Undibacterium parvum: one gene and its partner. The protein of the gene in region 1 interacts with the protein of each later gene in a pairwise test. Links are inferred from orthologs where the notes say so. Each region holds a gene or a part of one and is shown in the gene's direction. Other genes may lie near its edges. The genes, in order: odhB and lpdA.

The links.
Region 2: the proteins of odhB (region 1) and lpdA interact in binary tests that used the Escherichia coli proteins (3 or more experiments, as listed by UniProt). The link is inferred for Undibacterium parvum from one-to-one orthologs.

The regions. Positions count from the first base shown.
Region 1 is NZ_CP034464.1:4,236,789-4,251,806, forward strand. The notes cover bases 6,030-8,904. They hold odhB (2-oxoglutarate dehydrogenase complex dihydrolipoyllysine-residue succinyltransferase), read left to right. Parts: upstream 6,030-6,780; coding sequence 6,781-8,028; downstream 8,029-8,904. Other genes in these bases: EJN92_RS18540 (2-oxoglutarate dehydrogenase E1 component), read left to right, coding at 6,030-6,722; EJN92_RS18550 (PspC domain-containing protein), read left to right, coding at 8,041-8,379; lpdA (dihydrolipoyl dehydrogenase), read left to right, coding at 8,442-8,904. In the rest of the region: sdhA (succinate dehydrogenase flavoprotein subunit), read left to right, coding at 1-1,038; EJN92_RS18525 (succinate dehydrogenase iron-sulfur subunit), read left to right, coding at 1,050-1,760; EJN92_RS18530 (FAD assembly factor SdhE), read left to right, coding at 1,910-2,215; gltA (citrate synthase), read left to right, coding at 2,277-3,581; more of EJN92_RS18540, read left to right, coding at 3,867-6,029; more of lpdA, read left to right, coding at 8,905-9,869; cell division protein ZapE, read left to right, coding at 9,956-11,053; EJN92_RS18565 (hypothetical protein), read left to right, coding at 11,134-11,565; EJN92_RS18570 (pyridoxal phosphate-dependent aminotransferase), read right to left, coding at 11,777-12,943; upp (uracil phosphoribosyltransferase), read right to left, coding at 12,963-13,559; EJN92_RS18580 (hypothetical protein), read left to right, coding at 13,956-15,018. UniProt on the Escherichia coli protein: E2 component of the 2-oxoglutarate dehydrogenase (OGDH) complex which catalyzes the second step in the conversion of 2-oxoglutarate to succinyl-CoA and CO(2).
Region 2 is NZ_CP034464.1:220,414-235,413, reverse strand. The notes cover bases 310-3,166. They hold lpdA (dihydrolipoyl dehydrogenase), read left to right. Parts: upstream 310-765; coding sequence 766-2,568; downstream 2,569-3,166. Other genes in these bases: EJN92_RS01030 (hypothetical protein), read left to right, coding at 2,963-3,166; aceF (dihydrolipoyllysine-residue acetyltransferase), read left to right, coding at 310-752. Outside these bases: more of aceF, read left to right, coding at 1-309; more of EJN92_RS01030, read left to right, coding at 3,167-3,424; EJN92_RS01025 (hypothetical protein), read right to left, coding at 3,786-3,992; EJN92_RS01020 (IS110 family RNA-guided transposase), read right to left, coding at 4,715-5,734; EJN92_RS01015 (hypothetical protein), read right to left, coding at 5,895-6,344; EJN92_RS01010 (GNAT family N-acetyltransferase), read right to left, coding at 6,480-6,890; EJN92_RS01005 (antibiotic biosynthesis monooxygenase family protein), read left to right, coding at 7,176-7,505; EJN92_RS01000 (DUF2938 domain-containing protein), read right to left, coding at 7,844-8,329; EJN92_RS00995 (helix-turn-helix domain-containing protein), read left to right, coding at 8,411-8,854; EJN92_RS00990 (helix-turn-helix transcriptional regulator), read right to left, coding at 9,176-10,141; EJN92_RS00985 (glutathione S-transferase family protein), read left to right, coding at 10,288-10,956; EJN92_RS21370 (hypothetical protein), read right to left, coding at 11,072-11,221; EJN92_RS00980 (YncE family protein), read right to left, coding at 11,250-11,519; EJN92_RS00975 (hypothetical protein), read right to left, coding at 11,602-12,003; EJN92_RS00970 (DUF2867 domain-containing protein), read right to left, coding at 12,144-12,662; EJN92_RS00965 (ABC1 kinase family protein), read right to left, coding at 12,783-14,126; EJN92_RS00960 (TetR/AcrR family transcriptional regulator), read right to left, coding at 14,129-14,854. UniProt on the Escherichia coli protein: Lipoamide dehydrogenase is a component of the glycine cleavage system as well as of the alpha-ketoacid dehydrogenase complexes.

The DNA.
Region 1 (15,018 bases):
CACCCTACTGGCGTGGCTGGCGCAGGTGTATTGATTACCGAAGGTGTGCGCGGTGAGGGCGGTATCTTGGTCAATAGTCAAGGTGAGCGCTTCATGGAGCGCTATGCGCCGACACTGAAAGATTTGGCTCCGCGCGATTTCGTTTCTCGTTCTATGGATCAAGAAATCAAAGAAGGTCGCGGTTGTGGTCCGAACAAAGACCATGTGATGCTCGATCTTCGTCATATTGGTGCGGATACAATTCAAAAGCGTTTGCCTTCTATTTTGGAAATTGGTCATAAGTTCGCCAATGTCGACGCGACTAAAGAACCAATTCCTGTAGTGCCAACTATCCACTATCAGATGGGTGGTATCCCTACGAATATTCATGGTCAAGTCGTCGCTCCTAAAAATGGCGCGAGTGAAGTCGTTAATGGCCTGTATGCGATTGGTGAGTGCGCCTGCGTATCCGTGCACGGTGCGAATCGTTTAGGTACTAATTCCTTGCTCGATCTGTTGGTGTTTGGTCGCGCCGCTGGTAACCACGTGGTTGCAAGTAAGCTTAAAGAGCGCAGCAATAAAGATCTTCCAGCAGATGCGGCTGATCTGGCATTGTCACGTTTGGCTAAGTTGGAAACTAGTACAGGTTCTGAGCGCGTTCAAGATGTTGCGAATGACATTCGTAGCACCATGCAAAAATACTGTGGTGTGTTCCGTACCGATGATTTATTGCAGGCTGGCTACAAAGAAATCATGGTGCTTGATGAGCGTCGTAAGCATGTTTCCTTTAAAGATAAATCTAAAGTCTTTAATACTGCCCGTGTTGAAGCCTTGGAGTTGGATAATCTGATAGAAACCGCAAAAGCCACCATCACATCGGCGAATGCACGTAAAGAGTCTCGTGGTGCGCACGCTCATCGCGATTACGAAAAACGTGATGATGAAAACTGGATGAAACACACGCTTTGGTATTCAGAAGGAAATCGCCTAGATTATAAGCCGGTCGTTACCAAGCCGCTGACAGTTGAAACCTTCAAGCCTAAAGCTCGTACTTTTTAAAGAGATACACAATGGCACGCACATTAAAATTTCAAATCTATCGCTACGATCCAGACAAGGATGCTAAGCCTTACATGCAAGATCTGACAGTTGAATTGCAAGATACTGACAAGATGTTGCTGGATGCGCTGCAACGCATCAAGGCAGATGTGGATGATTCTCTAGCCCTGCGTCGCTCATGCCGTGAAGGTGTTTGCGGTTCCGATGCGATGAATATTAACGGCAAAAATGGCCTGGCTTGCACTACCAACTTGAATGAGCTTACCGAGCCTATCATTTTGCGCCCCTTGCCAGGTTTGCCAGTCATACGCGATCTGATCGTCGACATGACTCAGTTTTTCAAGCAATACAATTCGATCAAGCCTTACTTGATGAATGACACTATTCCTCCGGAAAAAGAACGTCTGCAGTCGCCGACTGAACGCGAGGAGTTAGATGGTCTGTATGAATGCATCTTATGTGCATGTTGTTCGACCTCCTGTCCTTCATTCTGGTGGAATCCGGATAAATTCGTAGGTCCTGCTGGATTATTGCAGGCATATCGCTTTATTGCTGATTCACGTGATCAGGCTACTGGTGAGCGCTTGGATAATCTGGAAGATCCTTATCGTTTGTTCCGTTGCCATACGATTATGAATTGCGTGGACGTTTGCCCTAAAGGCTTGAATCCAACGCGCGCTATTGGCAAGATTAAAGAGTTGATGGTTAGACGTGCAGTCTAAGCCTGATCTTTAGATTTTTTCAGTGGTAAAAAGAGCGGCTTCCTGTGGATGCCGCCCTTATTTCAAGCGGTTTTTAAGCTCGCGCCTGAGCGTGATTTTTGATTGCGCCGAGAATTGCCTGAAATAAGAAGTATTGATTGAAAGTGCTTATGTCTGTATCTATGCCTGCGTCTATGTCGGAAAATGTTATGCAATCCCATCAGAGTGACCCAGCCAAGCGTGCTCGACTGCGTTGGCGTGCGCGCCGTGGTTTGCTCGAAAATGACTTGATTTTGACGCGCTTCTTAGATGCTCACGAGGAAGCTATGTCTGATGATGAGGTCGATGCCTTTAGTCGATTGATGGAGTTGTCAGATAACACCTTGATGGACTTGTTGATGGCAAAAAAACAGCCGGAGGCAGAAGTTGATTTTCCTCATGTCCGCGCACTTTTAGTTCGATTGCAACAAGCCTAAGCTCAATAATTTTTTTGTGTTTTTTTAATTAACGACTCACCTCTACATCGAAGGAAGAGCCATGACCAACTCTGAAATAAAAGCAACCTTATCTTTTTCCGATGGTTCACCATCATTGGAAATGCCAATTTACAAAGGGACAGTTGGTCCTGATGTCATCGATATCCGCAAGTTGTATGCGACCACTGGCATGTTTACCTATGATCCAGGTTTTATGTCGACGGCAGCATGTAATTCCTCGATTACCTACATCGACGGTGATAAGGGCGAATTGTTGTATCGCGGTTACCCTATCGAACAGTTGGCTGTAAATGGCGGCGACTTCCTGGAAACTTGCTATTTGTTACTCAATGGTGAATTGCCAAATGCAGTAGAAAAAGAAAAATTTGTTGCAACAGTGACCAATCACACCATGGTCCATGAGCAAATGCAATTTTTCTTCCGCGGCTTCCGTCGTGATGCGCATCCTATGTCGGTATTGGTTGGTACTGTTGGTGCCCTGGCGTCGTTTTATCATGATTCTCTGGATATTAACGATCCGCACCACCGCGAAGTTTCTGCAATCCGCTTGATCGCGAAAATGCCTACATTAGTGGCGATGGCGTACAAATATTCTATCGGTCAGCCTTTTGTTTATCCTCGCAACGACTTGTCGTATAGTGCTAACTTTATGCATATGATGTTCTCGACACCGTGTGCTCCGTATAAAACCAATGAGGTTTTGGTGCGCGCTCTTGATCGTATTTTGATCTTGCATGCTGATCACGAGCAAAATGCATCGACCTCGACTGTTCGTCTGGCTGGTTCCTCAGGTGCCAATCCTTTTGCTTGTATCGCTGCGGGTATCGCTTGCCTGTGGGGTCCTGCGCATGGTGGTGCAAATGAGGCTGCCTTGAGTATGTTGGAAGAGATCGGCAGTGTCGATCACATCCCGGAATTCATCAGACAGGTTAAAGATAAAAATTCTGGCGTGAAGTTGATGGGTTTTGGTCATCGTGTGTATAAAAACTACGATCCTCGCGCAAAATTGATGCGTGAAACTTGCTACGAAGTCTTGCAGGAGCTCGGTTTACAAGACGATCCTTTGTTTAAATTGGCGATGGCGTTGGAGAAAATTGCACTGGAAGACGAATACTTCGTTTCTCGCAAACTTTACCCAAACGTTGACTTCTATTCGGGCATCGTACAGCGCGCGCTGGGTATTCCAACTTCCTTGTTTACCGGAATCTTCGCTCTGGCGCGTACCGTAGGTTGGATCGCTCAGTGGAAGGAAATGATTTCTGATCCTGAGCAAAAAATCGGCCGTCCACGTCAGTTGTTTGTGGGTTCTCAAACACGCGACGTGCAACCGATAGAGAAGCGCTAAGCGTTTTTAGAAAAGTGTGCAAAAAAGGCGAGTCTTCGTGACTCGCCTTTTTTTTATTGAATAAAGATGCTATGCTTCGGCTCGAAAGTGAAATTTTTGGATGTATTTTCATTTTTGCTTCAATTGGTCATTTTTCTGAAAAATAACAAGTGAAGCAAAACTGCAATGATTTTCAAATCAGCCCTTCCCCACAACTTGATGTGCAATCCGCTAACCGGTCAGGCCGTGTCGCGGAAGGTTAGATTAACCCGCTAATCTCGCAAAACGCGAAGAAAGGTGAGCAAGATGATGCAACAATTAAACGCTAACTCGTATCTGTTCGGCGGCAATGCGCCGTACGTAGAAGAACTATATGAGGCGTATCTGAATAATCCTGGGTCTGTGCCTGATAATTGGCGCGCCTATTTCGATGCAATGCAACATGTCCCGGCTGTTGACGGTTCCGCCCGTCCAGACGTTGCGCATGCTCCTGTGATTGCTTCTTTCGCCGAACGTGCAAAGCAAGGCCCGATACGGACCGTGCTCGCTACAACTGATGCTGATATGGGACGCAAACGCGTGGCCGCTCAGCAATTGATTGCTGCGTATCGTTTTTTGGGCAGCCAATGGGCAAACCTGGATCCTTTGCAACGCCAGGAGCGTCCGAGTATCCCTGAGTTGGAGCCGAGTTTCTATGGCTTTACCGATTCAGATATGGATATACAGTTCAATATCAGTAATACCTATTTTGGTGCTGAGACGTGCTCACTGCGCGATTTATTGAACTCCTTGCGCGATACCTATTGCCGTTCTATCGGTGCTGAATTCATGTACATCAGCGATCCTACGGAAAAACGCTGGTTGCAAGAGAAATTGGAATCGATACGCTCGACTCCAAGTTTTACTGCCGACAAGAAAAAACATATACTTGATCGTCTGACAGCTGCGGAAGGACTGGAACGTTATCTGCATACCCGCTACGTGGGACAAAAGCGTTTCTCTCTTGAGGGCAGCGAAAGTTTTATCGCTTCCATGGACGAAACCATACAACGCGCGGGTGAGCGCGGTGTAGAGGAAATCGTTATCGGTATGGCGCATCGCGGCCGTCTGAATGTGTTGGTTAATACACTAGGCAAAATGCCGCAGGATCTGTTTGCTGAATTTGAAGGCAAGCATGGCGACGATTTACCTTCCGGTGACGTTAAATATCACCAGGGTTTTTCCTCTGACGTATCTACTCCAGGCGGTCCAGTACATTTGTCACTGGCATTTAATCCATCGCATCTTGAAATCGTGAATCCTGTCGTTGAGGGTTCTGTCAAGGCGCGTATGGAGCGTCGTGGTGATAAAGACGGTTCGCAAGTCTTGCCTATTCTGGTACATGGTGACGCTGCTTTTGCAGGTCAGGGTGTGGTCATGGAAACCTTGAATCTGGCGCAGACGCGTGGTTACGGTACTGGCGGTACTATGCATATCGTGATCAATAATCAAATCGGTTTCACCACATCTGATCCGCGCGATTCACGTTCCACTCTGTATTGCTCCGACGTCGTTAAGATGATTGAAGCACCAGTATTGCATGTCAATGGTGATGATCCTGAGGCTGTAGTTCTGGCGACGCAAATCGCCTTGGATTACCGCATGGAATTCAAAAAAGACGTGGTGGTTGATATCATCTGTTATCGTAAGTTGGGGCATAACGAGCAAGATACACCTGCTTTGACTCAGCCTTTGATGTACAAGAAAATTGGTCAACATCCAGGTACTCGCAAACTGTACGCTGACAGATTGTCGGCTCAGGGCACAATTGCAGCGGATTCTGGCGATCAGATGGTGAAAGCCTTCCGTGATGCAATGGATGCAGGTAAACATACCCGCGACCCAGTTATTTCGAACTTTAAAAATAAATATGCGGTTGACTGGATTCCTTTCCTGAATCGTAAGTGGACCGATGCTGCTGATACTGCTGTGCCAATGACAGAGTTAAAGCGTCTGGCCCAGCGTATTACAGTGGTGCCAGAAGGTTTTAAACCGCATAGCCTGGTCGAAAAAGTCTTGGGTGACCGCGCAACTATGGGACGCGGCGAGATGAATCTTGATTGGGGTATGGGCGAACATCTGGCCTATGCGTCTCTGGTTTCTTCTGGCTACGCTATCCGTTTGACTGGGCAAGATGCTGGACGCGGTACTTTCGTACATCGTCATGCTGTGTTACATGATCAGAAACGCGAGCGTTGGGATGCCGGTACTTATATTCCTCTGCAAAATATTTCAGAGAAGCAAGCACCATTTACAGTGATTGACTCTGTTTTATCGGAAGAGGCAGTACTGGCGTTTGAATACGGTTATTCCACAGCAGAACCAAATACTTTGACGATCTGGGAAGCGCAATTCGGCGATTTCGCCAATGGTGCACAGGTCGTCATCGATCAATTCATTAGCTCTGGCGAAGTGAAGTGGGGCCGTGCATCTGGGTTGGTCATGATGTTGCCGCACGGTTATGAAGGCCAAGGTCCTGAGCATTCCTCAGCCCGCCCTGAGCGCTTCCTGCAATTGTGTGCTGACAATAATATGCAAGTTGTTCAGCCGACTACCGCTGCGCAGATTTTCCATCTATTGCGTCGTCAGATGATACGGATGTTCCGTAAGCCTCTGGTAATCATGACACCGAAGTCTCTGCTCAGGAATAAAGATGCAGGCTCTGCTTTGTCGGAATTGGCCAAAGGTAGTTTTCATACCGTGATCGGTGAAGTCGACGAGAAAATCGATGCCAAGAAGGTTAAGCGCGTTATCGCCTGTTCAGGTAAGGTTTATTTTGATCTGGTGAATGCGCGTAAAGAGCGTGGTTTGACAGATGTCGCGATCATTCGTGTTGAACAGCTGTATCCGTTCCCACATAAGAGTTTTGCGGCTGAATTGAAGAAATTCCCTGAGTTGTCGGAATTGGTCTGGACTCAAGATGAACCGCAAAATCAGGGACCTTGGTTCCAGATTCAGCACAACATCTTTGAAAGTTTGGAAGATGGACAGAAGCTTGCCTATGCAGGTCGTCCAGCAAGTGCGTCTCCTGCTGTCGGTTATTACGACAAGCACTATGCGCAGCAAAAAGCATTACTGGATACCGCTTTTTCCAAGCTCAAGGGTTATATCCTGACCAAGTAAAGACATGCGGCGCGGTAGAAGCTGCTGCGCCCAATAGAATCCGAAACGGAGAAAAAACATGGCAATTATCGAAGTAAAAGTACCCCAGTTATCTGAATCCGTCGCAGAAGCGACCTTGCTGACCTGGCATAAAAAAATTGGCGAGGCTGTGACTCGCGATGAAAATCTGGTCGATGTAGAGACTGATAAAGTCGTTATGGAATTGCCAGCGCCGGTAGATGGCGTGATTACCCAAATCATCAAGGGCGATGGCAGTTTGGTCGTCGCGGGTGAAGTGATCGCAATGTTGGATACCGATGCGTCTGCAAAAGTGAGCCCGATTCAAGTCTCGGCAGTGCCTGCAGCAACTGCAGCTGCCGCCGTTGATACCGGTGCAAAATCTTCTGCTGGTGTTGCAATGCCAGCGGCCGCTAAAATTTTGGCTGAAAATAATCTGGCAGCGAGCGCTGTTGATGGTTCGGGCAAAGATGGTCGTGTTACTAAGGGCGACGCTTTAGCCGCTGTTTCTGCTAAAGCTGCAGTGCCTGTAGTAGCGCCGGTGGCAGTGGTTGCTGCTAAGCCAGCTCTGCAACAAGTTGCGGCGCCTGCAGCACCAAAATTGGGTGATCGTCCAGAAGAGCGCGTGCCTATGAGCCGTCTGCGTGCACGTATTGCAGAGCGCCTGGTGCAATCACAATCGACTAACGCGATTTTGACGACCTTCAATGAAGTCAATATGCAGCCAGTAATCGATTTGCGTAACAAGTACAAAGATAAATTTGAAAAAGAGCATGGCGTTAAGCTTGGCTTTATGTCCTTCTTTGTGAAAGCTGCGGTAGCTGCACTTAAGAAATATCCAGTGATCAATGCTTCTGTTGATGGTAATGATATTGTCTACCACGGTTATTTTGACATTGGTATCGCGGTCGGTTCACCACGTGGTTTGGTAGTGCCTATTCTGCGTAATGCGGATCAAATGTCGATCGCCGATATCGAGAAGAAAATCGGTGAATTCGGTGCCAAGGCAAAAGATGGTAAATTGACTTTAGATGATTTGACCGGAGGTACTTTCTCCATTTCCAATGGTGGTACTTTCGGTTCTATGTTGTCGACGCCAATTATCAATCCTCCTCAGTCAGCGATCTTGGGTGTGCATGCAACCAAAGACCGCGCGGTTGTTGAGAATGGCCAAATCGTGGTGCGTCCTATGAACTATCTGGCGATGTCTTACGATCACCGTATCATTGATGGTCGCGAAGCTGTCTTGGGTCTGGTAGCGATGAAGGAAGCGCTGGAAGATCCAGCCCGTCTTTTGTTAGATTTATAAAATCCATACACTATGAATCTCGCTGACGAAATCAAACGTCTGCATGAATTGCATCAGTCAGGCGCCCTGACTGATGCAGAATTCGCGCAAGCCAAGACCAAACTCTTGCAGGATGCTCCATCGTCGGCCGCTCCAAATTTTGTTGATGGAGACAATTCGCTGAATCAGTTGAATCGTTTCCGCCGATCGAAAAATGATCAGTGGCTGGGCGGGATTTGTGGCGGGCTCGGTAAATTGACGGGCCTGGAATCTTGGGTCTGGCGTTTGTTGTTCGTCACTTTCAGTTTCTATTTTGGGTTTGGCTTAGTTGCCTATATTCTTGCTTGGATTTTTGTTCCAGAAGAAGACTAAAAATAAGTAACAGGTGCTGTCGGTAAGAGATGTATTAAAACCAGATTAAGTTGGGAATATCCATGAGTAAACAATTTGATGTCGTCGTGATCGGCGGCGGTCCAGGCGGCTATATTGCTGCTATTCGCGCAGCGCAATTAGGCTTTTCAGTCGCTTGCGTGGACGCCTGGAGTAATGATAAAGGTGGCCCGGCATTGGGTGGCACCTGTACTAACGTCGGTTGCATACCGTCTAAGGCATTGCTGCAATCATCCGAACACTTTGAGCATGCTGGTCACGCCTTTGCTGACCACGGTATCAAGGTCAAGGGGCTGGAGCTCGATGTCGCCCAGATGCTGGCGCGTAAAAACACCATCGTTAAACAGAATAATGACGGTATCGTCTACCTGTTTAAAAAGAATAAAGTCACTTTTTTCCATGGTCTCGCTTCCTTTGTGCAGGCTGTCGACGGTCTTTACAGCATCAAAGTAGCGGGTAAGGCCGAAGAAAATATCTCTGGCAAACATATCGTGATTGCGACTGGATCAAATGCGCGTCCTTTGCCAGGTGCTGAGTTTGATGAAGACTTAATACTCTCCAATGATGGCGCACTGACTATCGCTGCCGTGCCTAAGCGCTTGGGTGTGATTGGGGCCGGTGTCATCGGTCTGGAGATGGGTAGCGTATGGCGTCGCTGCGGTGCGGAAGTCACCGTACTGGAAGCTTTGCCGACTTTCCTCGGTGCAGTCGATGAGCAGATCGCCAAAGAAGCGAACAAACTTTTCGTCAAACAAGGCTTGTCGATTAATTTGGGCGTTAAAATCGGCGACATCGTCAAAGGTAAAAAAGACGTTACTGTCAACTATACCGATGACAAAGGCGCTGCACAAAAAGCCGTATTTGATAAACTCATTATCTCCATTGGCCGCACGCCTAACACCAACGGCCTCAATGCCGAAGCGGTGGGCTTGCAACTTGATGAGCGTGGCTTTATCGCGGTGGATGCTGATTGCAAAACTAATTTGACCAATGTGTGGGCGGTGGGTGACGTGGTTCGTGGCCCTATGTTGGCGCATAAGGCAGAAGAAGAGGGCGTTGCAGTGGCTGAGCGTATCGCCGGTCAGCACGGTCATGTTAACTTCAATACTATCCCTTGGGTGATTTACACTTCACCTGAAATTGCCTGGGTTGGTCGTACTGAGCAACAACTGAAGGCCGATGGCGTAGCCTATAAAGCGGGTACTTTCCCATTTATGGCCAATGGTCGCGCCCGTGCTTTGGGTGACACATCGGGCATGGTAAAGTTTTTGGCTGACGCTACTACCGATGAGATTTTGGGTGTGCATATCGTTGGCCCTATGGCTTCCGAACTGATCTCTGAAGCGGTGGTTGCGATGGAGTTCCGCGCTTCTGCCGAAGATATCGCACGCATCTGTCATGCGCATCCTTCCTTGTCGGAAGCGACTAAAGAAGCTGCCTTGGCGGTCGATAAGCGTTCTTTGAATTTCTAAAAAATTAGAAATTTTCGGTTCTGTGCCGCTGGTGAGAAATCATCAGCGGCTTTTGTTTAACTTGTTATCCTTTTTTCTTAGTGCACATGAATGTCACCGAGTTTTACCATGATGCATTGACCACGCGCGGCTTTCAAGCCGATGCGGCGCAACAGTTTGCAGTGGCGCGTCTTCAGCAAGCCTACGATGAGTGGGTACTGTATAAATCCAAACGCTCGAATAAATTCACTCGTATCATCACGCGGCCGGATGTGCCGCGCGGCGTGTACATGTGGGGTGGGGTCGGGCGCGGCAAATCCTTCTTGATGGATAGTTTTTATTCTGTGGTGCCTGTGGTGCGCAAGGGCAGGCTGCACTTTCACGAATTTATGCGGGCGGTGCATCGTCAGTTGGATGAATTAAAAGGCGTGGCTGATCCTCTCGATGAAGTGGCGCGCCGCATCGCCAAGAAATACCGTTTGATCTGTTTTGATGAATTTCATGTTTCTGACGTGGCAGATGCCATGCTTTTATATAATTTGTTGAATGCTCTATTCGAAAATGGTGTGTCGTTTGTCATGACTTCGAATTATCAGCCCGATACCCTGTATCCGGATGGTTTGCATAGAGACCGGATGCTGCCAACAATTGCCTTGCTCAAGACAAAATTAGATGTGATCAATGTCGATTCGGGCAATGACTATCGTAAGCGTGCTTTGGAACAGGTGCAGGCTTATCTGACGCCGCTGTGCGCTGCCACCGATCAAAGCCTACGTGAGGCCTTTGTGCGTATCGCAGAAACCAGTGATGAAGACGGGCATGTGAATATTGAAGGGCGCGAACTGAAAGCTTTGCGTCGTGCCGGTAGTGTGATTTGGTTTGATTTCGCCACTCTATGCGGCGGTCCACGTTCGCAAAACGACTACCTCGAAATCGCCAGTCGTTTTCATACGGTCATACTGTCTTCTATACCAGCCATGTCGGCAGCGATGTCTTCTGAGGCGCGCCGTTTCACGTGGTTGATTGATGTATTTTATGATAATAAAGTAAAATTAATCATGTCAGCCGAAGTGACTCCTGAAGAACTATATACCGCAGGTACTTTGTCGAATGAATTTCATCGCACCGTGTCACGGATCATAGAAATGCAGTCACGTGAATACATGGATGCCGATCAACGCGACCTAAGTGCGGGTATTGTCTAGCTCGCGGCTAAGCATAGAACCGAACTAAACCTATAATGTTGGACTAGCGCTGCAGTAAAGCATAAAACCCAAGGATACGAATGAACAAGACTTACCAATGGCATGGCGTGAACACGGTACTGGTGTTGCTAGCGCTAAGCACAGGATTTATTTGCCAGAGTCTGCAGGCGCAAGAGGATAAAATTGAGCTTGCCGTCTTGCAAAAGAAAATAGCCGAATTGGATGTGCGCTTTGCCACCACCAGCATACAAACCGGAGTGCAGGCTGAGCTTGCGCTCAATGAGTCTGAGATTGGGCAAGAGCAATTGCGCCTCTGGTACTTGCAAGCGGAAAATGATTGCTATGATAAGTTTTTTGTCACTTCCTGCATTAATGATAGCAAGTTACTGCGTCGCAAACTGTTTGCAGTACTTCAACGTATCTCGGTAGAAGCCAAGGCATTTCAACGCAAAGAGCATATCGATCAAATTGATGCTGATTTGCAAATAAAAAATACCCCTGTAGCTCAATAAATACCCTGTAAATCCTTATTATTAGGGATAGGACTTACGCAAAATTGTTCCAGCTAGGCGTACCGTCGAAGACAGTACTTTAGTATGGCAAGACGGAGACCACGACGCTGGGGCGGTTTTGCGTAAGTCCTAAGGGAGTATGCCTAAAAATGAGGGTATTCGCGCATATCCGCTGTGCGCATGCTCATAATACCCCCTCTGAGTATCTTACTTAAATCGCCTGTAAGCGTTGCAATGCGTTTTCTAAAGTGGCATCTTGTTTCGCAAAGCAAAATCTGACTATGCCGCTTTCATGGCCTTGATGATAGAAAGCAGAAACAGGAATCGCCGCCACACCGATCTCGCGCGTGAGCCACTGTGCGAACTCACTTTCTGATTTTTGCGAGATTGCCGAATAATCGACGCATTGAAAATACGTGCCATGAGTCGGCAGTAGTTTAAAGCGCGAATTTTCTAAACCGGCACGAAACTTATCACGTTTTTTTTGATAAAAATCTGCCAATTCCAGGTAAGGCTGAGGCGCAGCCATGTAGCGTGCCAGTCCCAATTGCATGGGCGTATTGACGGTAAAGACATTGAATTGATGAACTTTACGAAATTCTGTCATCAGTGCGCGCGGTGCCGCCACAAAGCCAACTTTCCATCCTGTGACATGGTAAGTCTTACCAAAGCTGGAAATGATGTAGGAGCGTGCCGCCAACTCCGGATAGCGTGCCAGCGATTCATGGCGCTGCCCATCAAACACCATATGTTCATACACCTCGTCTGAGGCGATCAGCAGTTGGGTATGTTGAACGATGCGAGTGAGCGCCGCAATATCACTTTCCTGCAACACAAAACCAGTGGGATTATGCGGCGAGTTGAGCAGCAATAGCCGGGTCTTGGGGCTGATTGCCGCGGCCAGTTGATCCCAGTCTATGCTGTAGCCGTTCGCTCCTAACTGCATCGAGACAAACACCGGCACACCACCTGCCAGTTTGATCGCCGGAACATAACTGTCGTAAGCCGGTTCAATCACAATCACTTCATCGCCAGGATGGACGCAGGCCAGCAAAATGCTCATGATCGCCTGGGTCGCACCGGCGGTGACGGTGATCTCATGATCGGCATCGTAAAGATGGCCGTAGAGCTGTTGTATTTTGGTCGAGATGGCGCTGCGTAATGCGGGCACACCAGCCATAGGCGGGTATTGATTATGGCCCTCTTGCATCGCCAGCGTGACGGCATCGATGAGTAGCGGATCGCAATTAAAATCAGGGAAGCCCTGACCTAAATTGACGGCGCCGGTCTCTGCCGCCAGCGCTGACATCACTGAAAAAACGGTAGTCCCAACTTCTGGTAACTTCGATTTCATTTGCAACAGCTCTGGTTTATTCATGTTAAAAGTACGTAAAAATTTATTTGGTACCAAATAGACGGTCGCCCGCATCGCCCAGGCCTGGGACAATATAGCCATGCTCGTTCAGGCATTGGTCTATCGATGCCGTCAGGATAGAGACATCGGGATGAGCCGCTTGCATGACCTTGATACCTTCGGGCGCGGCCAGTAGACAAACAAATTTTATGCTGACCGCACCGCGTAATTTGAGGCGAGATATTGCAGCAGCAGCAGAGTTGCCGGTAGCGAGCATAGGGTCGACCACGATGACCAGGCGATCAGCGATATCTTCCGGTACTTTAAAATAATACTCAACTGGTTCTAAAGTTTCGGGATCACGGTATAGCCCGATATGTCCAACGCGCGCGTTTGGCAGCAGATCGAGCATGCCATCGAGTATCCCATTGCCGGCCCGTAAAATAGAAATCACGCAGAGTTTTTTCCCGCTAATCGCCGGCGCGTCAATAGTCGCTACCGGCGTTTCTATCTGTATGTTTTCTAAAGGTAAATCGCGTGTCACTTCATACGCCAGCATCTGGCTGATTTCCCGCAACAGGCGGCGGAAATTGTCGGTAGTCGTCTCTTTGCTACGCATTAGCGTGAGCTTGTGCTGCATGAGGGGATGTCTGATTTCGATAACAGGCTCTGACAAGATAATTCTCCAAAAAACGTGATTAAATGCAAATTAAATACAAATGAAAGATGCGTGCCGTATTTTACGTTGCCCACTGTGAAAATGGTGCAAAGCCCTTGCGTTGCTGGGCACTTTATGTGCTGGGCAGGCGCTTTGTTAGCACGAAATCTTGCGATTGTCTTGCTGTACGCGGCTTTTTACACTTCATAGCAAAGATATAAGGCCGTTTTCCTCTTCTTATCCAAAGATGCTTTGTTTGCCTATCATCGATAATTTAGTTTATGAGAGTCTAGCCAGATATTTGTACTGTTCGCTAGAGTCGCCATCAATCGGGGGTAGGAAATGGATGCAAACCAAACATTGTTAAATAGATTGTCTATGGGAGCCTATTCCATGGATGGTCGTCTCGATGCGGACGACGATGCTTCATTCTCGGACCCGCATTTAGAAACACATTCCCGGATTGATGTGAAAGGAATCCGCGAGGCCATCGCGCGAGTCGAGGCTGAGGCGCGAGCCACCGTGGCCTCAGAAAACCGACTGCAAGCGGAAGCGCGTGCCAGAAGCCTGGCGCAGGAACGTGCTCAAACAGAAGTTGATGCGGCTAATCTGGCGCAAAAAAATCTGGAGTTGGAGCAAGCAGCGATACTCAGTAGTCGTACTCGTCTTGAAGCGGAACGTCAGTCTGGCGCGGTGAGCGAGGCGCGGATAGCGGCGGAAACTAGAGAAACTTCAGAATTTAATGAACGCATAAGACTGGAAAGCAAAGCGACAGAGCAGGCGGATCAACGCTTGTTGTTTGAACAAAAAAACAAAAATCTGGTGCTTGAGAAGTTGCGTGTTGAGAGTGAGGGTGCCGGTAAGGCGAAAGCGGCGGCAGTAAGTCTGGTGCAGGAGACGCAAGTTGCTCAGCAGTGGGCGGCAGAGCGCGCTGCGGCATCGCTGTCGGCCAGACACGAGGCACGTGAACGGGCGCGGGTTGATGCGCGCATCGCAGAATTGGCGCGCAATAGTGAGCGCAGAGACAAGGACGCGCGTGAAACTTCCGAGATGCTGGCCAAAGCGCGTAGTGAGGCGCAGCAGCTTAATCGTGAAAGAGAGCAAGCCGAAGCCTTGGCACTAGAGTGTGAAATTAATCGCGCCCCAGTTGAGGTGAGAGCGCGCGAGGATGCCTTGGCGCGTGTTGCCGTAGAGCGAGAATATGAGGCGATTGCGCAAGCACGTGGTGACTCAGAGCGTAGAGCCCGTGAGGCGATACAGTTACGTATTCGTGCCGATGAGGATTTATTGTTGGCCGCCAGTAAGAGAGAGCAGGCTGAAACTGTCGCCGCCGCCGCTGCACAAGCGCGACGTGACGCGGAAGAAAAAATCCGCAGTGTCACCGAATCGCGCATACAGGCAGAACGAGAATTACATGCGAGCGCTTTAAAGCGCGTCGAAT
Region 2 (15,000 bases), 4.0 Mb from region 1 along the record:
GTAGCGGCTTGGGTATCAATCTGTTGCCTTGGCCTTCACTCGACTTTAGTAAATTCGGCGCGACCGAATTACTGCCTCTGTCACGCATCAAAAAACTCAGTGGCCCTAATTTGCACCGCAACTGGGTGATGATCCCGCACGTGACGCATTTTGACGAAGCCGATATCACAGGTCTGGAAGAATTCCGTAAATCGTCCAATGATGCTTTGGTCAAGTCTGGCGTTAAGTTGACCATGCTGGCCTTTGTGATCAAGGCTAGCGTTGCGGCACTGAAGAAATTCAAGGCCTTCAATGCTTCGCTAGACGCCACCGGTGAAAACCTGATCCTGAAGTCTTACTACAACATCGGCTTTGCCGCCGATACGCCAAATGGCTTGATGGTGCCGGTGATTAAAAACGCTGACCAGAAAACCCTGTCGCAAATCGCGCTAGAGATGGGCGAGTTGTCGGCGCAGGCAAGAGACGGCAAGCTCAAGCCTGCTGACATGCAGGGCGCGACTTTCACGATTTCTTCGCTCGGCGGCATCGGCGGTACGGCATTTACGCCTATCATCAATGCGCCTGAAGTGGCGATTCTGGGTCTCTCCAAGTCTTCCATGAAGCCAGTTTGGGATGGCAAGCAATTCGTGCCGCGCCTGATTCTGCCTATGTCGCTGTCCTACGATCACCGCGTGATAGACGGCGCGATGGCGGCCAAGTTCTCTGCGTATCTGGGCGATGTCTTGTCCGATCTGCGTAAAACCTTACTGTAAGCGGAGACTAATAATGAGCACGATAGAAATTAAAGTACCGGACATCGGCGATTTTAAAGAAGTTGAAGTCATAGAATTACTGGTCAAAGTGGGCGACACCGTCAAGGTCGATCAATCACTGGTGACGGTAGAGTCAGACAAGGCCAGCATGGAGATCCCTTCCAGCCACGCCGGTGTCATCACCGAACTGAAGGTTAAGATTGGTGACAAGATCGCCGAAGGTTCTTTGCTGGCAGTAGTGACGGCAAGCGCCGATGCTGCGCCAGTAGCGGCACCCGCTGCAGCAGCCCCAGCTCCAGCCCCCGCTACAGCCGCAGTAACACCAACTGCAGTAGCAGCACCGGCAGCAGTGCTTACGGCTGCACCAGCCGCTTCCAGCTATGCCGGTCAAGTCGATGTTGAATGCGACATGATGGTGTTGGGCGCAGGTCCGGGCGGCTATTCGGCGGCTTTCCGCTCGGCGGATCTGGGCATGAATACCGTGCTGGTCGAGAAATATTCGACACTCGGCGGCGTCTGTCTCAATGTCGGTTGTATTCCGTCCAAAGCTTTGCTGCACGTGGCTGCCGTGATCGATGAAACCGCTTCTATGGCCAAGCATGGCGTGACGTTTGCCGCACCGGCAATCGATATTGATGCTTTGCGCGGCTACAAAGAAGGCGTCATCAAAAAAATGACCACAGGCTTGTCCGGCATGGCCAAGGCGCGTAAGGTCAATGTGGTACAGGGTGTCGGCCAGTTCGTCAGCCCGCACCACATCACCGTTACTGCGGCCGATGGCACGCAAAAAACCATACAGTTCAAGCAGGCGATTATCGCTGCCGGCTCTGCGGTGGTGAACCTGCCATTTGTACCAGTTGATCCGCGTATCGTCGATAGCACCGGTGCGCTGGAATTGCGTCAGATCCCTAAACGCATGCTGGTCATAGGCGGCGGCATCATCGGCCTGGAAATGGCGACCGTGTATTCGACCTTAGGTGCGCGCATCGACGTGGTTGAGATGATGGACGGCCTGATGCAAGGCGCAGACCGCGACATGGTCAAGGTCTGGCAAAAGTTCAACGAAAAACGCTTCGACAATATCATGTTGAAGACCAAAACCGTAGCCGTAGAAGCGCTGCCTGAAGGCATCAAGGTGACGTTTGAAGCGGCAGAAGCGGGCGCTGCAGCACCAGCTCCACAGCTGTACGATCTGGTATTGGTTGCGGTAGGCCGCAGCCCTAACGGCAAGAAGATCGCCGCCGACCAGGCTGGCGTGGCAGTGACGGATCGCGGGTTCATCAACGTCGATAAGCAGATGCGTACCAACGTGCCGCATATCTTCGCCATCGGTGACTTGGTCGGCCAACCTATGCTGGCGCACAAGGCCGTACATGAAGCGCATGTCGCAGCCGAAGCAGCGTTTGGCGAGAAAGCCTTTTTCGACGCCAAGGTCATCCCATCGGTGGCTTACACCGATCCTGAAGTGGCATGGGTAGGGATCACCGAAGACGAAGCCAAAGCCAAGGGCATTAAGCTAGAAAAAGGGCATTTCCCATGGGCAGCCTCAGGCCGCGCAGTGGCAAACGGCCGTGACGAAGGCTTCACCAAATTGCTGTTCGATGCGGAAACCAAACGCATCGTCGGCGGCGCCATGGTCGGCACCCACGCCGGCGACATGATAGGTGAGATCGCGCTGGCAATCGAGATGGGCGCAGACGCGGTCGATATCGGCAAAACCATCCATCCGCATCCAACTCTGGGTGAATCGATAGGCATGGCAGCAGAAGTCTACAAAGGCGTCTGCACCGATTTACCGCCTATGCGTAAGAAGTAAATCAGCGTTTGGTAGCTTGAATCTAAACTTTAGATCTAAGCTGCCAAAGCCTAAAAAGCCCGCGTGCAAGCAATTGCCAGCGGGCTTTTTTATTCAACACAAATAGAAATAGTGCCTAGCCCAACACGCATATTCCATGCGGGCTGCAGGGCAGTGTGCTTGGAGAAGCGCATGGAATATGCGCAGTGGCGTCGCCTGTTTTGAAAATTGTCTAATAATCGGGGTTTATCTGACGTGATGTATTTGCCGGCTTGGTTCGACAGGCTAAATAATCAGTACAACAAAATTTAGTCAATATCCACGCGGGTTTCAATGCATTCAAGAAAATTGTCTTTTTTAACATATTCGGTTAGTATTGTAAAATGAAAATTAAAACAAGTAGGCAACTCAAATCATGTCCACTGATGAATTATATGCAGAACTAAAAGATGACATCGCCGTCGTTGCCAATCCGTTGTTTGAATTTTCAGAAAAATGCCTCAAAGAGCGAGGCAATTTTCTTCCGCATGGTGCAGTGCTCGATGCGAGCGGAAAAGTTGGGCTTGTTGCCGCTTCACCCGATCCAAACGGCAGGTCAAAGTCCACAGAGGTTTTGCCTCTCCTGCACGAGGGGCTTCGCGCTCAAGTAAGGGAAGGAGATTTGGTCGCTATTGGTGTCGCCGAAAATGTCACGGTCACGCCGCAAGGCCAGCCATCCACGGAAGCAATCAAAGTACTTTTCGAGCATAAGCGGGGGCTGGTTGTAGCGCTCTACCTTCCATTCAAAAAGAAATTCCTGCGTGGCTACTCATTCGGCCAAGCGTTCACCGTTGTCACTACCGGAGAAGTCAATGCGTGGGCAGGCCCCGTTGGCTAACATCCTGGTCAAGGCGCGAATTCGCCACTGAGACGTTACGCCTAATATATGAAGTCAACTCGGTAAAGCGTGATGACTCATCTATTACGCCGTATTGAATCTCAAAACAGGTAACGCCACTGCCCATATTCCATACGCTTCTTCAAGCATGTTGGGCTGTGAGGCGCATGGGATATGCGCGCTGGCTTGCTGTTCTTCTGTCGTTGTTGTGCGATTGCAGGCCGGTGGTAGACCGGCAACTACATACCTTTTTTGCTTCGCCAAAAAAGGTATGCCAAAAAAGGCGCCGCAAAGTCGCTGTCCCTGCGGGATACCCAATTATGCAGGTCGTAAAATGGGAAATGAAGCAAACTCGCTACGCTCAAACAGCTTCACTTCTGATCCATTTTCCGCCCCGCACAATTGGCAGCGCCACATGCGAATTCGAGTCAAAAGCAGAGTCAAACCCCAGGTCAAAAGCCAAGTCCAAAGCCAGGTCAAAACCCAAGTCAAAACCCAAATCAAAAGCCGAGTCAAAAGTCAAGTCAACAGCAGCACCGAATTGCCGTAGCGCGATGTGCTTGCGCATTGCTTGTGCAAAGAGACGGCCGCCGCACCACGGATGTGTTGACTTTCGCCGTTCGCATGTGGCGCTGCCGCTTGTGCATGGCAGAAAATGGATTAGAAATGAAGCTGTCTGAGCCGCAGGCGAGTTTGCTTCATTTCCCATTTTTTGACCTGCACAGGCGGGTACCCGCAGGGCAGCGACTTTGCGTCGCCTTCTTTTGCTTCCGTTTCTTGGCGAAGCAAGAAAAGGGAGTAGCCGCCGGTCTACCACCGGCCAGCAATCGCACAACAACGACAGAAATACAAACAAGACCAAGCCACAGCAAACCAAAAACAGCATGCCGCCAACACGCATATTCCATGCGGGCTACAGGCCTATGTGCTTGAAGAAGCGCATGGAATATGCGCCGTGGCAGGGATGCATATGAGATTTCATATGGCTCAATAGATGAAGCCCATTGCGTATATGGACTCCTCCAATCTTGCAAGTTTTTTGTTTAGACAATAGGTGTAACTGCTCGCGTATATCCGGCTTCTATTTGGGTGCCGTCGCACCCGAGCCATAATGGAATCTGCGCGCTTGCTCCAGAACGCCCTAGCGACCTTATCTTTTTCAAGATAGAGGGCCTATTCAATAGGCTGGTGATTCAAGCGCCGGTTTAACCTGTTTGCCATCACTTCAAAAATCGCAATTACTGCTGGTTGTTACTCGTCACTACTTCAATTTTGTCTCAACGTTTCGCACTAAATTCCCGCACTTCTATAGGTTTCTTTTCGACTTAATACCGCCCAGGCAATGCGGGCGTTTTTATTGGCCAAGGCAACTGTCGCAATGTTTCGATTTCGCCTTGCCATCAATCCTTGTGCCCATCGACTTCGTCGGTCTTGTTTATTGGTGCAGGCATTTAATGCCGCTCGTGCACCATGAATGAGCAAGGTTCTGAGATAGGTTTCGCCACGCTTACTAATGTGACCTAAACGTTCTTTGCCACCACTTGAATGTTGGCGCGGAACCAGACCTAACCAGGCTGCCATGTCTCTGCCATTGGTAAATTGTGTAGCGTCGCCTACTGCCGCAACCAAAGCGCTGGCGGTGATTGGGCCAACACCTTCTATTTCCATGAGTCTTTGAATTCGCTCATCGGATTTGACTGTCGCTTCAATACGTCGATCATGTGCTTTAATTTTGTCATCAACTTGCCTCAATTCTTCTGCCAATTCACTTAATAATTGGCGGAAGCGCTCATTAAGTTGTCCATCAGTTTGTTCCAGCAGTATGGGTAAGGCTTGACGAACCTGAGAAATGCCCAAGCCAATAACGATACCAAACTCACCAAGCAATCCGCGTATTTCATTGCTTAACGCAGTTCTTGCTCGAATTAGGCGACTGCGAATTCGATGTTCTGCTTGAGTCACTTGCTGGTCAGTATTTTTGACCGCAACAAATCGCATTGACGGACGACTAACTGCCTCACAAATTGCCTCGGCATCATTGGCATCGTTCTTGCCACTCTTTACGTAGGGCTTGACGAATTGTGCGGCGATAAGCTTGATCTGATGACCGTACTTGCTTAATTCTCTTGCCCAATAGTGCGAGGAACCACATGCCTCCATACCGATTAAACAAGGTGGTAATTCTTTGAAAAATTCATGCATTTGCGCACGACGTAACTGCTTGCGCATCACCACTTTCTCAAATCGATCAACGCCATGCAATTGAAAAACTTGTTTTGCCAGATCGATACCAATTCGACTAATATTCATTTGGACTTCTCCTCTGTGAACTGACTAGTTTTATGACTCATCAGTTTGGCACAGTTGATGCCGTAGGGGGAGGAGTCCATTCCATTGCCCTACGATTACGCCTTACCGCGTTGGTGCGCGGAGGTAGTAGACCCACCTGCTATGCAGTCGATTTGGCTTTTCACTCAAGCTCCATGAAATATTTAATCAGACCCACAGGCTTTCTCTCTTCAGTTCCGAAACACCGAAATAGTTCATCAACTCCCTTCTGATGAGCGGCCTTGTATGTCGGATCATCTTGTAGGTTGACACTATCTTTCACGTATTGAATGGTATCAATGTTTTGATCGTGAAAAACGATTGAGTGACCTGCAATGATTCTAAGAATTGCATCTTCCTCAGATTTACACGGAGAGCCAAGTCTTTGTAGAGCTGCGTCAAAGAAGCCGAATAGATAGCCTCGCACAAATTTGCTTTGAAGCTCAGCCGTATAGTTTGGCCGATTTCGACAAAGGAGTAGTTGCATATCCAGAACCGTCGCAACGCTTCCTATTGCCTTGACACTCTGTTTATCTAAAGTATCGAACACAGCATCGAGAGGTGTCCTCTTTTTTTTAAAAAAACCAAACATGACTATCTCTTTCTTGTGCGAGTGTTGTGAATAAAGCTTCGAGAGGCCTAACGTTGGAAATAACTTGCAGCCGGAATGCCCGAGGCATGGAAGGAACCCAAAGCGTAGCTTTGAGCTGTCAGGTTGATTAAATGGTTAGGCCTCTTTAGTAACAAGTAATTTCTCCATCTTTGCTGGGTCATTTGGCATTGACATATATCCTTTCCCGATGTACCACGAAATAAGCCAGCTTGAATCTATCGTGCGATCAAAAGGGCGGGGCTCTAGCCTAATCGATTCGCAGTGAAGGCTCTTCGCAAGTTCCTCAGAGTATGAAAGCAATTTGCTACCGATGCCTCGTCCTCGGTACTCCGGAAGTACAAATAATTCGTAAATGAATCCTAACGACTGATCGCTCCAGTTGTCGTAGCAAAGAAAACCAACGTCACATTCGCTGATTTTTGCAATAAACATTCTTGATCTACCGTTCTTTGCTCGTTCTGCGAGTCCGCGAAGCATTGAGTTCGTAACAAAGGTAGATATTGTGATTTCGATGATGGATAGCATTAGAACTCCAAAATATGAGAACGGACTAACTAGAAATGTGCGCCACCGTGACGGGCTACGCATGATACTTTAATAAAAAATTTTTGAAACCCGGTAGTGGACTGGCTTTGGAAATATTTATTGCATTTTGGATACCATTAAACGAGCTGCCAAGGTCAGGTCTTGCGTTGCAACAGCGTTGTGAAGCAAGGAGCACTCGACGAGCAGCATGAGCAATGCGCAGCAAACTCGATGGTAAACTGCACGCTGCGAAAAAATTCGATGACTATCCAAGAGAGTGCGCGCATGAGTTCAAAAGGTCCAGGGTTTGCCGTTTTGTATCGGTGGCGTCTGCACGAAGACGCCGAAGTATCATTTGTGAGGGCATGGACACGCGTTTCAGAGTTGCTGCTTTCTGAGCGTGGCTCGCTTGGCTCTCGTCTGCACCGCGGTCCCGATGGTTTGTGGTACAGCTATGCACAGTGGCCGAGTGCAGACGCCAGGAAACAGGCATTCGCTCTCGAATCTGTAGATCCTGAAGCTGAGCGCCAGATGACCGAGGCCATCGCAGAACGCTTCCCTGAAATCGTTCTAGAGCCAGTCTCTGACCTCATGGTTTTACCTTCAAAAAACTAAAAGAGTTAGCAACGCAATTGAATTCAAGCTTGTAACTCGGTAAGACGTAGCGTGCTCCATCTATCCCATTGTAAGCAATCTCAAAACAGGCAAGCCCACTGCGCATATTCCATGCGGGCTGCAGGCCGATGTGCTTGAAGAAGCGCATGGAATATGCGCAGTGGCAGGCATGCTTATGCGATTCCAAACAGTTCAATAGATGAAGCCAATTGCTCCCTGCAATTGCGCCTTACCGCGTTAAATAGGATAGGGGAGAAACGAGCGGGGATATACATTGAATTTTCCTGAGGGCTTGGTAGTCAATGAAAAATGGCGATGATTTGGTTTGAGCTTCATATTCAGGCTATCAGCACTATGATTCGAGCAGCGATATAGAGTCCGCAGCCAAAAACGATGTGCGTGATCAAACTCTGTAAGCGCGCCGACGCAGGATGAGGCGTGCGTGAGGCCGCAATACCTGCGCCCATCCCCGGTTGCATTAAAAAGAAGGGCGCAGTCACGCTTCCTACGCCGACGGCCAGGGCGGGGGCAATCGTCGGCAGCCCAATCCAAGCCATTCCCCAAATCGCAACGAGCATGGCAGCGAATGTGATGCCCACCAGATAATGGGTCAGCCATCCTAAAATAGCTTCGCCGCGTACAGCTGCGGAATCTTTTATGCTGTTATGGCGAAAACGGCCACGGGGCATATGCGCAATCCATCGGCCGAGCAAACCATAGTTTGGCATTGGGATGCGGAGCAGTGCTTGGCGCATGAGGCTCCATAAATCCATCACCGCTGTCGCTCCAATGCCAATCAACACCACATTCAATAAATCGTTCATTTTTCTCTCCGGCAGTCTCTTTGATTGAAATAGGCTGCTATCCTACGAGTTCAAGTTAACTTGAGGTCAAGGACTATTTAAATGGATATTGCTGAAGTGGCGCAACGCTCGGGCTTACCCGCCTCCACACTGCGTTTTTATGAAGAAAAAGGGCTTATTTGTTCGGTCGGCCGACACGGGCTGCGGCGACTTTTTGGCAACAACATCTTGGAACGATTGGCGCTCATCGCCTTAGGGCGTGCAGCCGGTTTTTCCTTGGCTGAAATTTCTCCGATGCTAGGCGCAGAAGGCACCCCGCAAATTGATCGACAACTCTTGTTAGACAAAGCCAGGGAACTCGATCGCACCATCCAAAAATTAACCGCAATGCGTGATGGACTACAACACGCCGCCGTTTGCAAAGCGACTAGCCACATGGAATGCCCAACGTTTCGCCGTCTAATTGGTTTGGCGGCAGCTGGCGTCAATCGTGGGGATGAGGAGAAAAAACACCGTAATCGATCTCGAACTAGTCAAAGTGTGTAACGGTTAAACAAATGAACTGGGTGATGCAAGACCTGAGTCCAGCACACAGCACCCTGCATCTCAAACACGACCAGGCCACAGCAATCCAAAACCGCATGCCGCCAACGCGCATATCCCATGCGGCTCGCCCGCCTATGTGCTTGAAGAAGCGCATGGAATATGCGCAGTGGCGCTGCCTGTTTGAGATTTTATACGGCGTAATAGATGAAGCCCATTACGCCTTACTGAGTTGCATTAGAATAGAATGCGTCAACGCAAGACCTGCCCAGTACTTGCAAGCATTTACCAATACTTTACTTGTTTTGACGCCACGCGGAAGACTTACGTCTTATAGATAGATTTCATACTGGTGATGGCTTCCATGACTTTTTGGCGCAGCTCTGGCGGCTCCAGCACTTCTGCTTCGTTCCCAAAGCGTAAGATATCGGCACAAGCCATCATCAGAGATCCGACAGGCATGGTGGCTATGCACCAGCCTTCTGCATCAGTTTCAGTGGACAACTGCATTTCTGAAAACGCATACGGTGACAAAAAGTGCTCCCGCCATTTCACACCAATAGGTGAGAGGCGCAGTGTTGCCATATTGCTGTGCATGTCGCGCTCCAGTTTTTCTGTCGATTTGCGCCAGTAGGCTGCCAGGTCAAATGGGCCTGGCCTCTGGAAACGCTCATCCAGTACAGAAATTTCCTGTATGCGCGAAATTCTGTAGGTGCGCGGAAGCTCATCGACTTGAGCGACCAGATACCAGGAACCAGCTTTCATGACCATGCCCAAAGGCTCCACCGTGCGCTCCCGTATGCCTTTCCAGCTCTGGTAGCGTATCTGTATCCGCTTATGTTCCCATACGGCATCAGCCACCAGAGGCAGGTATTGCGGCTGTTCCGACTGGGAAAACCAGCTGGGTGCATCAAGGTGAAAGCGGGAACGCATTTCCAGTGCACCTTCACGCAGGGAAGCTGGCATGGCAGACAGCAATTTGTTTTGCGCCGCCATCATGACAGATCCCAGCCCCATGTCGCTTGCCGCACCTGCCAGGCCGCTCATGAACAAGGTTTCTGCCTCCTTGGCGGACAAGCCATTCAACTGCGTGCGGTAGCCATCCAGCAAACGATAACCACCACCAGACCCGCGCTCGCTATAAATAGGAATGCCCGCTTCGCTCATGGCGTCGATATCGCGATAAATGGTACGCAAATTGACAGCACATTCTTCTGCCAACTCAGGCGCAGTAGCAAAACCGCGCGCCTGCAGGATGGCAAGGATGTTAATCAGACGACTGGCACGCATACATGGGCAAAGCCTTATTTTTGTACAAATCTTAAAATAGTAGCAAATATTAACCAATCCTGACAAAAGATGTCAGGTATGAAAGCATATTCTTACATCAACGGCCCGGCAATCCCGCCACCGCAATGAAAAAGAAAGGTCTTACCATGAAAAATACAGACAACATCACCCTGTTCTACGCTCCACAAACACGCGCTACAGGAGCTTTGATTATGCTGGAAGAATTGAGCGCACCTTATCAATTGCATGTCTTGAACATGAAAACTGGCGAACAAAGGCAAAGCGAATATCTGTCCATCAACCCCATGGGTAAAGTACCTGCAATTGAGCATCGTGGCCAGCTCATTACCGAGCAAGTAGCGGTATTCTTGTATCTGGCTGACCTGTTCCCGCAGGCAGGACTGACACCTGCACTGGATAGCCAGTTGCGCGGTCCTTATCTGCGCTGGATGGCCTACTATGCGGCATGCTATGAGCCTGCACTGGTAGACAAGTTTGCGCAACATCCGCCAGTGATGCCTTCGATGTGCCCTTACGGTGATTTTGACACCATGCTGGGCATCATCAAGGCGCAACTGGAAAAGGGACCATATTTACTGGGTGAGCAATTCACTGCAGCAGATGTACTCTGGGGCAATGCCTTGCGCGTGGGTACCATCTTCAAGCTGGTGCCTGAGTCACCTGTCGTCATGAATTATATTGAACGTGTTTGCAGCCGTCCGGCTTTTGTCAAAGTCGATGCCATTGATGCTGCCTGGGCAGCAGAACATGAGCGCATCGTCAGTGAATCCAAGCCTGAAGACAAGGCTGCCTGATCGAGGCTACTGATTGAGCCAGCCTTAACACCTCTGTAAAAAACAATGTCCCTGGTCCGGATATCTTTCCGGGTCAGATACATGCATGAGGCTGCCAGGGTCAAGGCTGCCAGGGTCAGGCCTTGCGTTGATCTGGTCCAGGTTCCAACTCAAAGCGCAAGACGTAGCGCGCTCCAACTATCATGCCGTAAGCGATCTCAAAACCGACTAGCCCACTGCGCATATTCCATGCGCTTCTCCAAGCATGCCGGCCTGTGAACCGCATGGGATATGTGCCTTGGGCCTATGCCATGTTAGGATTTTGCGGCGAGCTGCTGCACGATTTGCTGGTTGCTGCGGTCGACCTTGGAGATGCTCAGGTCTTCGTTGAGTACATAGGCTAGCTTGCCGTCGCGGGTGAACACGATGGCTTGACGCGGTTGCTTGAAGCCGGCGATGGTGGCGACTACTTTGAGGCTGGCGACATCGATCACTGAGACGGTATTGTCGGCCAGATTGCCTGAGTACAGTTGCTTGCCATCTGGGCTTAACGCCGCACCGTAAGGGGCACGCCCGACCGCCACTAGCGCGCTGATCTCGCACTTGGCGCTATCGGCCGACGGCTTACTGAGTTTAATGTGTTGCTAAACCAGTTTGGTAAAGCTTTTAACGCGATAGAACACTGCTTTGTCGTGTACGCAAGCCCATGCCAACAGTCAATGCTATGACTAGGAAAACAGGCCATAGATACATGCTTGTGACATTGCCAAATCGCGAGATACTGTAAGTTAGAAACAAGATAGACAAGGCAAGGAGTTGGGCAATGATGTACTTGGCGAGTGCGCGGTTGTTCGGATTCATGAATAGATAGGCTAGCGCTACAATCATCAATCCGTAGGCTGTGGTCACAGAACGCCAGGCGACTTCGGCAATCGCACGAATGCCAGGAGGCAGGGAGCTCTGTTGAATCGGGGCATTCAATTGCGGGCTGCCCACGAAGATTTGCATGCCTATCATGAACAAGCACAGCAATGCTGCACTTAAGTACCAGCAATTTTGCTTTCGCATAGGATTTTCTTTGATGTCATTTAATTTGTGACTTACACAGATAAGCTAAGCTGCGTAGGGCGCACCCTACAAAAGTCGATTTGCCTAAGCCTTAAATTTGCCTGAGCGACTTTCGGTTCTGCTCTCGCTTTCGGTAAGCTTCAAGCTGACAATAATCCTTTCGTTAGCACCGCTGGCGCAATAATTTTATGCGCCGGTGCAACAAAAAACATATACACGCGGCCTAGTACATTGTGAGTGTGCACCACGGTAGTCAGGGCGACGCAATGCTGCTCGCCCTTACTCTGTTTGAAAACCGATATCTTGACGTTCAGATGTTTGTCTGAATCACCCAAGATGATTTCGTTCTCTGATAAATATTGTAAAGAGAAGATACCAATGCGGTCGCCGACTCGGTAGGCGCTGACTGGCTTTTCTTTAAACTCATTCAAAAGCCCTAGATTTTTAAGTCCAAACAAAGTAACGACGCGATTGCGTATGGACATTAAACGGTTGACCCATGCGGGGGTTTTTCTAATGATCATTAAATACAGTTCCAGCGCCGATGGCGTGTTCGTATTTATCGGAAACTGGTAACAATCATGAAAATCTGCCCCGCTCAAACTACGCGCAATTTCGCTAGAGACAGGTACTTCCGTGGCGCTCACTTGTGAGTTCATTTTTTTCCTTGTATTTGAATGAAGGAGAGATTTTCACAATCAACGTTACTGTTCAGCCGACTATGAAGAAAGTCAAAACCCCTCACCGCTGAGACGCGGAGAACGGCAAAGTAGTGCTCCTTATTTTTCTTGATTTGAAATTTGTTTTGTCCATGGGTTGCCCGTCACAACCGTCGCAGCTATTTTTTTTAGCATGTGCATAAGGCCCAAGAATGCGCGATCAAAATACGGCAAGTCTTCATGAAAACCTGCGGCGATGTTCATCATGGTTTTGCTGTTACTGCGTTCAGGCGATGGATAAGCGGATTTATTGCTGAAATCAAAATGCTGACTTCTAAACGGCTCCAATTGCCAGTTGATGAGAGGCGTAATTGCTGGTATCAAGGTTTCAATAAAATCGGCCAAGCTCAATTCTGGCGAAATGACACCGATAGCGATATACGCTGCACGAACCTGTGCATAGTTGTCTTCTGAAGGCGTATCGAACAGCGCTGTCCAGGCCTGCGCCATGGCTTCGCAAAAATCCTGCGAGATTGTTTTGGTACAGCCAAAATCGAGTACGCCTAATTGCCCATCAGGCATAAACAAAAAGTTACCCGGATGTGGATCGGCGTGTAAGCGACCAAGTTGGCGCACGCTGTGCCAGAACCAGTCGTAAAGCAGTTGGCCGAAATGGTCGCGCTGCGTTTGAGTTGGATTGGTAGCTAACCACGGCTCTAGGTGCAAGCCTTCCAAATGCTGCATCGTTAACACGCGGCGGCTCGATTGCTCGCCCAGCGCTTGCGGGATGACGATGCCTGGTAGCGAGACGTGCGCGCCAAACCAGCGCAACTGTTCTGCCTCATGTTCATAATCTAGTTCTTCCGTCAGCTTGTGTTCAATCTCATGCATCATGCGATCGATCAGCTCTTTGCGTGGCATCAGGTCGGTACCCATCGCCAGGGTTTGCAAGAGCCCTTGCAGCATGCGGATATCGCTGCCTATTGATGAGGCAATCCCAGGGTACTGCACTTTAACCGCGACTTTGCTACCATCGGCCAAGCTGGCTCTATGCACTTGCCCGAGGCTGGCGGCGGCAAACGAATGTGGCTCAAACTGGGCGAACATCTGCTCTGGTGCGAGACCAAATTCACGGCTAAATACTTTGTGAACTAGTGCGCGATTGAGTGGCGTGACTTGGTAGCAGCCTTTGGCTAATTCGCGTCGTATGCCGGCAGGTAAAAAATCGGCTTCCATACTTAGCAATTGCGATACTTTAAGCGCAGTGCCTTTGAGTTGATTCAGTGCGCGAAATAAAATGCGCCCAAGTTCAGCTTCGTGCTGATCTCTGGCCGCGTCCTTGTCGCTATCATCACGCGTGAGTTGGCGTGCCCTATGCCCGATATGCGTAATGCCAGCGTGCGCCAGCGCCAGACCGCTAATGGCGCTGCGTTTTAATTTACTGGTGGCGGGTGCCTTGCTCATGATTATTTTCCGAGGCCACGTTTGGCCAGTTTCAACATATCCAAAATACCGGAACCATTTTGCATCAGACGTGACAACTGGTTGCGTAACAAGAATCCGGCCAGCTCAGAGAGCTTATTCACGACACCACTTTTCAATGCCAGGACCAGGATCGCCAAGGTTAAATCGACCAGTTGCGTGGTATCAGAAAATTCTTCTGATTCATCTTTCAGCCAATACGCTATCACTGCAAACAGGTAATCGGCAAACAGGCCGCCCAGCATATTTTTAAAATCACACACCGCGATCTCGCCACTCAGCTCAGCCGCATCGATAAACGCCACTACTTGCGCTTTTAAGGCTTGCTGTCCTGGCATATTGTCACGCATCATCAGTAAGGGCGATTTGCCGACTACGCTGCGCGTAATTGCGACAAACTCACGGTCTGCCAATAACAATTCAAGCAAGGCATCCACCAGGCGTTGCAAACGCTCCTGCAAGCCAAACTCATCAAAGCCCGGCGTTTCTAAAGTTTGCTCCAGTACGATTTCAATACACAATTCGTAATAACCGAGCATTAACTTCTCTTTGGTCGGAAAGTATTTATAGATCGTGGCATCGCCAATTCCTGCTGCCCGCGCGATCTGTTTCATGCTGCTTGCGTCATAACCATGCTCGGTCATCAGATCGACTGCAGTGCGAATAATCTGGCGCCGGGTTTGTTCTTGCTGGGATTTAGATGTTTTCATAATCAATACTCACTATCTTTAAAATTGAAGATTATTGACTTTAATATATACCTAAAGTATTTTAAGTGCAAGAATCATGAGAGTATTCGATTAAATTAATTTTTTATTATGTTTATTGGCGTTGGCACTTGAGCGTGAGAATGCAG